Regions from separate parts of the Paenibacillus sp. OK060 genome, predicted to be linked through region 2. Evidence: riboswitches for the same ligand, from Rfam matches in the RefSeq annotation. Region 2 holds a riboswitch; the other holds the start of a gene.
What was found. A riboswitch is a leader RNA that binds a small molecule or an ion and turns the genes downstream of it on or off. The one in region 2 is predicted to bind thiamine pyrophosphate.

Region 1: another riboswitch for thiamine pyrophosphate. It lies ahead of BLS14_RS15265 (ABC transporter ATP-binding protein); the one in region 2 lies ahead of BLS14_RS09155 (thiamine phosphate synthase).

What each region holds. Positions count from the first base shown of each region.
Region 1 covers NZ_FNFR01000004.1:5,046-11,178, reverse strand. Annotated here, with positions in the region: gene BLS14_RS15275 (ATP-binding cassette domain-containing protein) at 1-582, shown strand, start outside; gene hisC (histidinol-phosphate transaminase) at 601-1,728, shown strand; TPP riboswitch at 1,836-1,938, shown strand; gene BLS14_RS15265 (ABC transporter ATP-binding protein) at 2,088-2,882, shown strand; gene BLS14_RS15260 (ABC transporter permease) at 2,869-3,681, shown strand; gene BLS14_RS15255 (ABC transporter substrate-binding protein) at 3,731-4,798, shown strand; gene thiM (hydroxyethylthiazole kinase) at 5,056-5,865, shown strand; gene thiD (bifunctional hydroxymethylpyrimidine kinase/phosphomethylpyrimidine kinase) at 5,865-6,133, shown strand, end outside.
Region 2 covers NZ_FNFR01000002.1:649,013-655,145, forward strand. Annotated here, with positions in the region: gene BLS14_RS09135 (MoeB/ThiF family adenylyltransferase) at 1-377, opposite strand, end outside; gene BLS14_RS09140 (thiazole synthase) at 374-1,141, opposite strand; gene thiS (sulfur carrier protein ThiS) at 1,145-1,348, opposite strand; gene thiO (glycine oxidase ThiO) at 1,345-2,574, opposite strand; gene BLS14_RS09155 (thiamine phosphate synthase) at 2,579-3,196, opposite strand; TPP riboswitch at 3,488-3,597, opposite strand; gene BLS14_RS09160 (ABC-F family ATP-binding cassette domain-containing protein) at 3,731-5,281, opposite strand; gene BLS14_RS09165 (hypothetical protein) at 5,414-6,133, opposite strand, start outside.

The sequences.
Region 1 (6,133 bases), on a different contig from region 2:
ATTATGCTGGGCAACAGAAAGCTTGGCAGTACAGCACCCGAGACACGGTTTCTGTTTCAGGAAGCAAGGCTGCTGCCTTGGAAATCCGTGCTCGACAATGTACGACTAGGTATCCCCGACAAGAACAAGGAAGATGCACGCCAGTCGCTTCGCAATGTAGGACTTGGAGAGCGTGAAGGTGATTGGCCGGGGGTATTATCTGGCGGACAAAAACAACGTGTCGCCTTGGCACGGGCACTCGCAAGTCATCCGCGTTTACTGCTGCTGGATGAACCGCTGGGTGCATTGGATGCATTGACACGAATTGAGATGCAGCAATTAATCGAACGCTTGTGGGTAGAAGAAGATCTGACTGTCATTCTGGTCACGCATGATGTCAGTGAGGCGGTTGCGCTGGCAGACAGAGTGCTGTTAATTGAGGATGGTCATATAACGATGGATACCCGAATTACGCTGGAGCGGCCACGCGTTCGGGACAGCGGGTTTGCTCATTTTGAAAACCTGATTCTGAATCGCTTGTTGACTCCGCCACAAGAGACACCACAGCAGATTGCCCAGAAACAGATATCATTCTCGATCTAATTCCACTGGAAAGAAGGCATGATTATGCAATCCCTCTCACCCGTTCCCTCTCCACCTGTTAAAGACCTTTTAACTCAAATTCCGGCTTATACGCCTGCCAAATCCATGGAACAGATCCGGCGGGAGTTGGGACTGGAAAGTGTAGATCGACTTGCAGCGAACGAGAATCCGTTCGGTTCTTCTCCCCTGGCAGCGGAAGCGGTCAGATCGCTGGGTTCCGATCTTTTGGCTCAATACCCCGACGGTTCCAGCCAACTGCTGCGTGACAAACTTGCGGACCGTCTGGGTGTGCGTACCTCCCAACTGGTATTTGGCAGTGGTTCATTCGAGCTCCTTACCCTTACCGCCCAAGCCTATCTTAATCCCGGCGAGGAATCACTCATTCCAGTGCCCTCCTTTAACTGGTATAAGGGCGCTACGCTGCTGGCAGGCGGGGTCATTCATGAAGTGCCTTTGGTCAACCATTCACTGGACCTGGAGCAATTCCGGCAACGGATCAATGCTTCTACCCGAATTATCTGGCTGTGCAATCCGAATAATCCAACCGGAACCATTTTCACGGCAGATGCCCTACTTGGTTTACTCGAACATGTTCCCTCCCATGTCGTGGTTGTCCTGGACGAAGCGTATTATGAATTCGCGGAAAGTGAAGATTATCCTGATACGGTTAAGCTGCTGGAGCAGTATAATAATCTGATTATTTTGCGGACCTTCTCCAAAATATATGGACTTGCCGGCCTGCGAATTGGATATGGCATCGGGAATGAAAGCATTATTGAAGGCATTAACCGGGTCAAGCTGCCCATCAGTCTGACAGCCACATCCCAAGCCGCTGCTTTGGCCAGCCTGGATGATCATGAATTTGTTTCTCACTGCCTGCACTACAATCGTCAAGGAAGGGAAACGTTAATGCAGTCCTTTGATCAGTGGAACTTACCCTACATCCCTTCCGAAACAAATTTCATCATGGTTGATCTGTTGCAGGATAGTGGCCCGATTACCCAAGAATTGTTGAACAGAGGCATCTCTGTCCGCGGCGGTGCCCAATTCAGTATGCCTACCTGGCTTCGGATTACGATTGGTACACCGGAGCAGATTGCCCGTCTGATCGGGGAGCTTGATTCACTGTTACATTCAAACGATTAGAATCCTAGTTACTTTCCTAACTCACATTACGCACACTTCTTTTAAGCCGCCCTCTTTACATTCCACTTGCATGTGATATATGCTGAACACACAACTGCATATCTTGAACATTGCACTAGGGGAGCCTTGCGGCTGAGACGAATCGAACGATTCGGACCCTTTGAACCTGATCTGGATCATACCAGCGGAGGGAAGTGGAGCGGCCTCTCAGTAAGCGGATTTTTTCATGTTGATGATGGAATTTAATGTGAATTGAACTTACAGACCCACTCATTTCTCCGGAAATGGGTGGGTCTTTTTCGCGTTCTGCGGGCAGATCAGAAGGTGTAATTAAAGATCCCGCGGTTTGAAGTTGAATTATGAATAACAAGGGGGGACGGAACGAGATGGATAACGATATAACCATTCACAACATGAGCTACGCTTTCCCGGGAAAAAGGGATTCCCCCGTGCTCTCCAATGTGTCGATGCGTGTAGCCAAAGGCGAATTCGTCTCGCTCATCGGTTCCAGCGGCTCCGGTAAAAGTACCCTTTTCAAGCTGCTGGCAGGCTTGCTTGAGCCAACACACGGAACCATTGAAATTCCTTGGGTTCAAGAAGGAAAGCGACTGGGGCAGGTGGCCTACATGCCGCAAAAGGACCTCCTATTATCCTGGAGAACCGTCATGGGGAATTGCATGCTTCCCTCTGAACTGGCTGCAGGTCGGCAGGATAAGATAAGGATTCGAGCAGATATCCTGGCTGGCCTCGACAGATTTGGCTTATCCGGCCACGCGCATGCTTACCCGGACGAGCTTTCAGGTGGCATGCGCCAGCGTGTCGCGCTGCTTCGTACTTTGCTGACAGGTGGCCAACTGATGCTGCTGGATGAACCATTCGGCGCACTCGATGCCCTGACCAAACGTGAGATGCATCGCTGGCTGCTGGAGCTCTGGGAAGGCCTGGGCAAAACCGTGTTGTTCATCACACATGACATTGAAGAAGCCCTGCTGCTCAGTGATCGAATTATCCTGTTAACTCCGGTGGGCCAAGGCCAACAGCTGCAGGATCTGACGGTACCTTTGCCACGTCCAAGACATTCGGACATGATCTACGAACCGGCTCTCGTTCAGATGAGACGACTACTGGAGGAACAATTGCATGCGAGACGGTAACTTGAGAGATAGCATGAAGCATAGCGTAAGAGGTTGGCTTGCCCGTTATGGTCTGTTTCTTTTGCTCATGATCTTGCTGCTTGCTCTCTGGGAGTGGATTGTGTGTATGGGATGGGTGCCTTCCTTCATCATTCCAGCCCCGACGGCGATTGTCCGTTCGCTGTATGAACATCACCACCTTCTGCTGGCTACACATCTGCCTGCTACCTTGATGGAGGTTGTCGTTGGTTTTGGCTTGTCCATTGGTGCCGGAATTGCACTTGCAACGGGTATGTATATGAATCGGTCGATTGAAAAAGCGTTATATCCCTTCATCGTGATCAGTCAGACGATCCCGCTGATTGCCCTGTCCCCCGTCTTTATCCTGTGGTTTGGCTACACGCTGTGGAGTAAAGTGGCGGTGGTGTTCCTGATCGCATTTTTCCCAATTGTGGTGAGCACCTACGATGGCCTGCGCAAGGGTGATCCGGAGCAGCGTGAACTGCTGCTGACGATGGGGGCCACCAAGTGGGATATTTTTCGCAAACTCCAGATTCCACTTGCCCTTCCCTCCTTCTTTTCGGGACTGAAAATGTCCGTGGTGTATTGTGTGGTCGGTGCAACGATCGGTGAATGGCTTGGTGGAAGCAAGGGGCTTGGCTACTTCAGCCGCAGAATGTCGAGCAATATGAACACGGATGCGATGTTCGCCGCCATTATGCTATTATCCCTGCTTGGTATCGCGCTGTTTGTACTCATTGCATGGATGGAGAGAAGATTTGGTACACCACGTCATGCAGGTAGAAGAAAAGCTGGATAACTTTCGGATTTCAAAACAAAAAAACAAAAGAAACGAGGAACTTTACGTTATGAATAAAAAGCATATCTATTCCCTGCTCCCCATTCTGCTCATGTCTCTTTTGCTAATCGTCAGCGGATGCGGTAAAACGGGCATCAATACGCCCTCCACAGGCTCAACTTCCAATGCAAACGATACAGACTCATCTGCGATAGAAACGCCATCGACATCCAAAGACAAGCTGTCCATCATGCTCGATTGGTACCCAAATGCAGTGCATTCCTTCATCTATGTTGCTCAGGAGAATGGTTACTTCGCGGATCAAGGTCTGGATGTCGATATCCAGATGCCTGCCGATACGAATGATGCACTCAAACTTGTTGCCGCCGGGAAAATCGATCTTGCACTAAGCTACCAGCCGCAAATTTTGCTCGCGCGTGGGGAGAACATTCCTGTACGTTCGATTGCAGCCGTCGTTCGCCATCCGCTCGTGCATCTGTTGACTGAAGCAGACGGTAAAGTGAAATCGCCAAAAGATCTTGAAGGGAGGACGGTCGGCTATTCCTCAATCCCTTTGTATGAAGCAATGGTGCGTACCATGATCAGCCAGGATGGCGGTAATCCCGACAAGATGAATTTGGTGGATGTGGGATTTGACCTGATCCCTTCCCTGGCTTCCGGGCAGGCAGATGCCATTATGGGTGGTTTTATTAACCATGAACAATTGATTCTGGAAAAGGAAGGCCATGCCATGAAAGCGATCAATCCCGTCGATTACGGCGTACCTGATTATTATGAACTGGTCCTCACTGCAAGTGATGCGGGCATTGAAGCGAAGAAAGATCAGCTTACCCGCTTCATCAAAGCGATGCAGGAAGGACAGAAATATGTAACAGAGCACCCCGAGGACGCGCTGAACATTCTGCTCGCACATGAGAACGAAACGTCTCCACTTGACCCGGAGATCGAAATCAAAAGTCTAAACATTTTACTGCCACTGATGAATGAAGAAGGTCAGCCGTTTGGCAGGCAGGACGCCTCTTCTTGGGAAAATGTACGTGCATGGTTGGTTCAAAGTGAACTGATTCCGGATTCCGTAAAGGCTGAGGATGCTTTTATCAACTTGCAGGGTGAGTAAGTAAAATCGATTACTGGACGAGATCAAGGGAAATTTGAAAGTTGTAAATTCATTATCAGATGTCGATAACATGAGTAGTTACGGAATTCAATAACTGTACGATTAGAATCTTTATCGAGGATAAGGACTCTTTAATTAAGCTTTCTATATGGACTTTCCAGCTATCCGAGAATAGCGTTTAGTTCCCATGATTTAATGGCCCACCCTGCCCTGACACTTTTATTGATTAATTTGCTTATTTATTAGGAGGAACTTATATGTCTTATCTGGAACGTGTTCGTACGCAAAATCCGCTTGTTCATAACATTACGAATATTGTCGTCGCTCCGTTTACGGCCAACGGTTTGCTCGCACTAGGTGCATCTCCCTTTATGGCTTATGCGCATGAAGAAGTTGCTGATGTTGCCAAGATGTCGGGAGCAGTTGTACTGAACATTGGCACACTGGACGAAAAGGTGGTTGAGGCGATCCGTTTGGCTGGTCGATCAGCTAATTCAAATAACGTACCTGTTGTGCTCGATCCGGTTGGAGCTGGCGCAACCGCCTATCGTACGGAAACCATTCAGATGCTCGTTCGTGAGCTTCGCCTCACGGTGTTGCGGGGCAATGTGGCAGAAGTCGCCAATGTCATCGGTGAGCGTTGGAGCATCAAAGGTGTGGATGCAGGTCAAGGCGATGGAGATCGAATCGGAATAGCGGAACGGGCAGCACAAAAACTCGGCTGTGTGGTCGTCATTACCGGACGCGAGGATGTCATTACGGATGGACAAACAACGTTCCTGACGAGTAATGGACATGCCTTGCTTACCCAAGTAACTGGTGCAGGCTGCTTACTCAGCTCCGTGATTGGTGCTTTTGCAGCCATTGCTAAACCGGGAGAAGACTTGCTGGGCAGTGTTGTGGAGGCACTCGCTTTCTATGGCGTTGCAGCAGAGATTGCGGCGGAACGCACCGCTGACCTGGGACCGGGCAGCTTCCAGATCGAATTGCTGAATCAACTGGCCCAAGTGACACCTGACGTTCTCGCAGAGCGGGCACAGGTTCGCCAGTTTGATGGAGGTGCGTAATGAGTATTGCGCAGGCTTTGACGATTGCTGGTTCCGATAATGGTGGCGGCGCCGGAATTCAAGCTGATCTGAAGACCTTTCAGGAGCTCGGTGTATACGGCATGACTATAATTACAGCTATCGCTGCCCAAAATACAACAGGTGTGCAGGGCGTCTTCCCTATTTCATATGAAGGTATTGCTCAACAGTTGGATTCGACCGGTGATGACTTTCAGCCTACAGCCGTGAAGACGGGCATGCTCTACAGTGCTGAGATTATTCGACTGGT
Region 2 (6,133 bases):
GCGTTCTGAACCAGTTCTTCCAGTTCATCTACTCTGACGTCCATCACTTTGCCTACAACCTCAACGTTAGAATTAATGTCAGATAGGCGCTTCTTCGCTGCCATCGCTTTGGGCATTCGCTGAATGGCGTCTTGCTCAATATATAATTGCTGTCGTTGTAGGTTGCTCCACTCCACATAGTCACGATCTGCAATAGTAATATGGCCAATTCCTGAACGTACCAATGTTTCCGCAATACCCGTACCAAGCGCGCCCGCTCCAACAATTAATACTTTGCTGTTATTCAATCTATGCTGACCTTCCTTACCGATAGGTGCATACCGTTCCTGTCTGGAATAGCGGTCTCCCTGTTCAGAAGATCGTGTCTGATTAGTCATGTATGAACCATTCCTTCCGCCGGACTACTCGCTGCTGCATAGCGCTTAACGGGAATCATGCCTGCCTCATAAGCCAGTCTGCCTGCTTCAACCCCCATTCGCATTGCCTTCGCCATCTTCACCGGATCTCCGGATCCGGAGACAGCCGTATTCAACAATACACCGTCAGCTCCCAGCTCCATCGCATGAGCAGCATCTTTAGGTGCTCGAAGTCCTGCATCCACAATAACAGGAACGACGGCTTGTTCAATAATAATCTCCAGATTATAGGGATTAATAATTCCTCTCCCTGCCCCTATGGGTGAAGCCCCAGGCATAACAGCATGTACGCCGAGTAGTTGCAATCGCTTGGCCAGAATAACATCGTCTGAGATATAAGGCAGTACCGTAAAGCCCTTTTCAAGCAAGATCTCGCAAGCTTTATAGGTTTCAATTGGGTCAGGAAGTAATGTGATTCCATCGCCGATAACTTCTACTTTTATCATATCACAAAGTCCTGAAGCCCGAGCTAGTTCAGCGATTCGCACAGCTTCCTCTGCTGTTGCAGCACCCGCTGTATTGGGAAGCAGGGTATACCTTTTCAAGTCCAGTGTGTCCAGAAAGTGCTGTTTGTTCCGATCTTCCAGATTCAAACGCCGAACCGCGAACGTTAATACATCCGTACCTGAAGCCTCAACCGCCTGACTCTGCACTTCCAAGTCCGAAAATTTGCCTGTACCCAGCAGCAATCTAGATTCAAACGTATAATTTCCAATCCTCAGCATAATTCAACCGCCTCCCACAAAATGTACAATTTCAATTCGGTCTCCGTCTCTTAACGCCGTCGTTTCATGATATTCCCGCGTTAAAATTTGACGATTCAATTCAACCACGACGGTTTTTACTTGCAAATTAAATGAATGGAGCAATTTGTCTACACGATTTAAGCTATCTTCAATTTGCATGGTTTGTCCGTTGACAATGATGTTCACTGCAACATCTCCTTTATGTTCAAACGTTCTGGACAAAGGTCCTGAATCCCCAGTTCTTCCGAAGTTTTGCCACAAATCAAGTCAGCCATGAGGCTGCCTGTAATCGCACTAAGCAATATGCCGTTACGATAATGTCCAAAAGCAGCGAATAAACCCGGTACACTATCACAAGCCCCCACATAGGGCAATCCATCTGGAGTCGAAGGACGGACACCAGCCCACGCTCGGATAAAATGTGCTTCCTTCATGCCAGGTACCCAGTTTGTTGCAGCTGCAAGCAGCTTCTGAATGCCTTGTACCGAAACTTTCATGTCTGTTCTTCCAGGAAGGCTTGTTGCACCGATCCATACTTCTCCATTGGCTTTGGGAACAATATATATATCCTCTGCATACACCGTTTTGTCTGGCCTGTACCCGGCATGGTGGGGAGAAAACTGCACGGCTGCAATCTCCCCCTTTACTGGTAAAACAGGCGATTTCAGACCCACATGTCTCATCAATTCTTCACCATGTAACCCTGTAGCAATAATGACATTTCTCGATGTCATCGTTCCTATTGAAGTCTCGATCCCTTGCACTCCATTCACATCAGTATGCAAACGGACATCCTGTACACCTTCCATCACCCTTGCACCCATGGCTTGAGCAGATCTGACATAAGCCTGCGTTAAGTTGACAGGAAGAACCTCGCTCTCGGAAGGTCTGTAATATGCTCCATACGTATCCCTGTTTAACCATGATGCTTCCTGCTGGACAGCGACACGATCCCACCAAATATGTTCTGTAGATAAGGTAGACGATCGATTATTTTTGTAACTGTTGACTTCACTGTATGAACGAAAAGGAGTAATAAAGCCATGCTGTTGCAGCCCCATTTCCACTCCGCTAAGCGAACTTATCCGTTCCTTCTGCTCATGAAGCAAAGCTCTGCTCTGCCTTGCAAGCTTTGCCATTACAGCATGAGTGAATTCCTCACTATCAGCAGCAAGCATGCCTGCGGCTGCACAGGAAGTTCCCCCAGCGAGCCGCGCCCGCTCAACCAGAAGAACGTCATGGCCTCGAGTAGCGAGTTCACATGCGATGGCACAACCGATAACTCCTCCACCTACAATAATGGTTTCTGCATGAAGCTTGCCTCGAACTTCCGCTCCAACTTTACTTCCCGAAACTATTCCTGGATGATAGCCTGAACGATTCCTGCTTCGACTTCTTGCTTCCTCTCTCAAGATCTCATCTCCTTGGTTCGGCGTACTTGTCTGAATCCGTGATCGCCTGTCGCAATGAAGCGGCAGCTAGTTCCGGCTTATCGGTCGTCCAAATCGTAGAAATCACAGCGGCTCCTCTAGCACCAGCAGTTCGAATGGCAGCAATATTTTCAGGTCTTATCCCGCCAATCGCGATCACGGGAATCGAAACATTAGAGCATACCTCAGCCAACGCACTTAGCCCTCTGGGTTCGCAATTCGGTTTACTATTTGAAGCATAGACATGCCCATAAAAGAGATAATCCGCTCCCTGTTTTTCTGCAACTTTTGCTTCTTCCAGAGAATGAACCGATATGCCTACGCGCAGCCGATCGACTGTCCTCAACTCATCCTTATCATAGCTGTGAATAACTGCTTGACCCCAATGCACACCACCAATTGAAGCATGTTGATCCAGCTGATCTGAGCCATTCATAATGATTCGGTCAGATGGAACACCTTGTGTTTTTAGACCTTGCGCCCAATACATCTGTTCTTCAAGGGTCAGCTTTTTTTCCCGAATGTGGATATAATCGACCCACCGCCATATACCCTTAGCAATATTCAGAAAAGAGCCCAAGTCTCCTGTACCTGGTGAAACCACATGCAGTTCGAATGATCTTGTTATTACATGTTCGTGGAAGATTACCGTCCTATTCGCCCTCCTCTTGCATGATTTAAGCTGATATACAACAACAAAAAAGCCACTCCCGTAGGGGAGTGGCCACGAATTTAAAATTCATGGATCAACTGAATGACTGTCGCATGCAATTACACTATACATAACGCATAACAACTATAGAAACCATCCATAGTCGCAACGCTGTATACATAGAACTGCATGATTCATCTTGCAGGCCATATCGCAAAGTCAACGATAAAGCTCTTTGTCATTAGCTGAAACGCGCCACTTCCCTACGCTGGTATGATCCAGATCAGGTACAAAGGGTCCGGAATCGCATTCTTCCATCTCAGCCGCATCGTGCGGCCCCCCTAGTGTTCATATGAAGCTGTAGCCTATGTTACCATAGACACCTTTTTTTGTCACCGTACATTTCCATGAATTACGTTGTTCACCATTGCTGAAATCATGTAGTTAACGAAGTTGCTGTTTCTGGTGCGAAGAATTTCGTAGAAACTATTGTTTGTCGGACCAAGCTTCAACATCCCACGTTTTGGTTACCCAACCTTCATAAAATTCAGGTTCATGGGATACGAGCAGCACGGTACCCTTGAATTCCTGCAGGGCACGTTTCAGCTCTGCTTTTGCGGTTACATCCAAATGGTTTGTGGGCTCATCGAACAAAATCCAGTTACTTTCACGCATCAGAAGCTTACATAAACGAACCTTGGCTTGTTCACCACCACTAAGTGCGTTAAGCGGGCGGGTGATATGCTCATTTTTTAATCCACAACGTGCGAGATGGCCCCGGACTTCATTCTGTGTCAGATGAGAAAACTCATTCCACACATCTTCGATCGGGGTAATATTACCTGCACGTACTTCCTGTTCGAAATAAGCTGTTTCCAGATAGTCCCCCAAGAAAGTCTTACCGCTAATTGGTGGGATTTTCCCCAAGATCGTCTTGAGCAGTGTGGATTTACCTACACCGTTACATCCAACAATGGCAATTTTCTCGCCACGCTCAATCGTCATCGTCATTTTAGGCAATAATGCATATGAATATCCGATTTCAAAATCAATACCCTCAAAGACGGTTTTACTACTCGCCCGGGCATCCTTGAATTTGAATGTGGGTTTGGCCGCTTCGTCTGGACGATCAATCCGTTCAATCTTGCCGAGCTGCTTCTCACGGCTCTTGGCACGACCGGAAGTGGAAGCGCGGGCTTTGTTCCGCTGAATGAAATCTTCCTGCTTCTTGATAAACTCCTGCTGTTTCTCATAAGCATCAATATGTTGCGCCTTATTCATGTCGGCCATTTCAAGGAATTTGTTATAGTTCGCTGCATAACGCGTCAACTTGGCAAATTCCAGATGATAAATAACGTTAACGACCTCATTCATAAACTCTGTATCATGCGAAATCAGAATAAACGCATACGGGTAATCCTTCAGGTAACGCGTCAGCCATTCAATGTGTTCCACATCGAGATAGTTCGTCGGCTCATCCAACAAAAGAGCTGTGGGTTTCTCCAGTAAAAGCTTGGCAAGCAATACCTTCGTACGCTGACCACCACTAAGCGCGGCCACATCACGATCTAGACCGATGGCGGACAATCCAAGTCCATTCGCCATCTCTTCCACTTTCACATCGATCAGATAAAAATCACCTTGCTCCAATTGCTCTTGAATGTCACCCATTTCTTCCAGCAACAATTCGAGCTTGTCCGGATCGGCGTCTGCCATCTGATCCGTAATAGACATCATTTCTTTTTCCAACTCAAGCAAGGGCAGGAACGCATCCTTAAGCACATCACGAATCGTTTTTCCAGGCGTGAGCTTGGTATGCTGATCCAGATATCCATAACGAACTTTGGGGGTCCATTCGACCTTCCCTTCGTCCTTTAACAATTTCCCGGTAAGAATGTTCATCAGTGTGGACTTACCCACACCATTTGCACCAACAAGACCTACACGCTCTCCGGCAAGTAAACGAAAAGATACATTTTTAAATAACGTGCGGTCTCCAAAATTGTGACTCACGTTCTCTACTGACAATAAACTCATAAGATGAGGTTGCTCCTATCTATTGGACATTACTATCGTTCCGAAACCCTATTTTAGCACAGGTGTCGCCTTTTCTGAAAGTAATGTAAACATCTCATGCAACCTCGCTTTTATATTACAAACAAACTGCCTTTAATTTATGGAACAGTTATACTCAAAATAACCTTGTGCTGCCGCTTGTTTGGCATTTGTAAACACTTCTTCGGCTCTGTAACCATTGCTACATGTGGAAGGGTAATAGTATTTAATTCCACTTACAGGATCAACTCCGCCAACGATCGCTGTTTTCTTCACCAGTCTGCCACCACCAATGGCATAATTGTTAATCTTTTGGTTACCTACAGGTATTCCCTGAATAAACGCCATCAGCCCCGTATCATTAATCGAATTGTACCAGTCTTCCTGAGAAATCAAAGGCATGGTAAAGGTGTAGGAAACACCATTCCTTCTTGCAAACTCATTATGCCGGTTAATAACATCTGCCAAATCTTCCTGCACACTTGTCACGATCCGGCCTCGTCTGACCTGCTCAAACGTCTCGGCATTCTGAAGCAGAGGGATTTGTGTGCTGGAGGCCAGTTCTTTCTGGAAACCCTCAACCCACATGCGCAAGCCTGCATCATAGGCATACACATACCCATCGAGTGTGAAGTTAATACTGCTACCATTTGAATCAGAATATGTATAGGGCTTTTTAGGACTCCAAACTTGCCGGAATGAATCTTCAAGATCACCTGTCATCTCAGTTTCGTTCGCCAAAATGTAATAACCATCATAATCCAGCACGACCATTGCAGGAATGTAATTAAACATGGCCCGTATAGCAGCAGGATCATCCTGAATCCCCATATT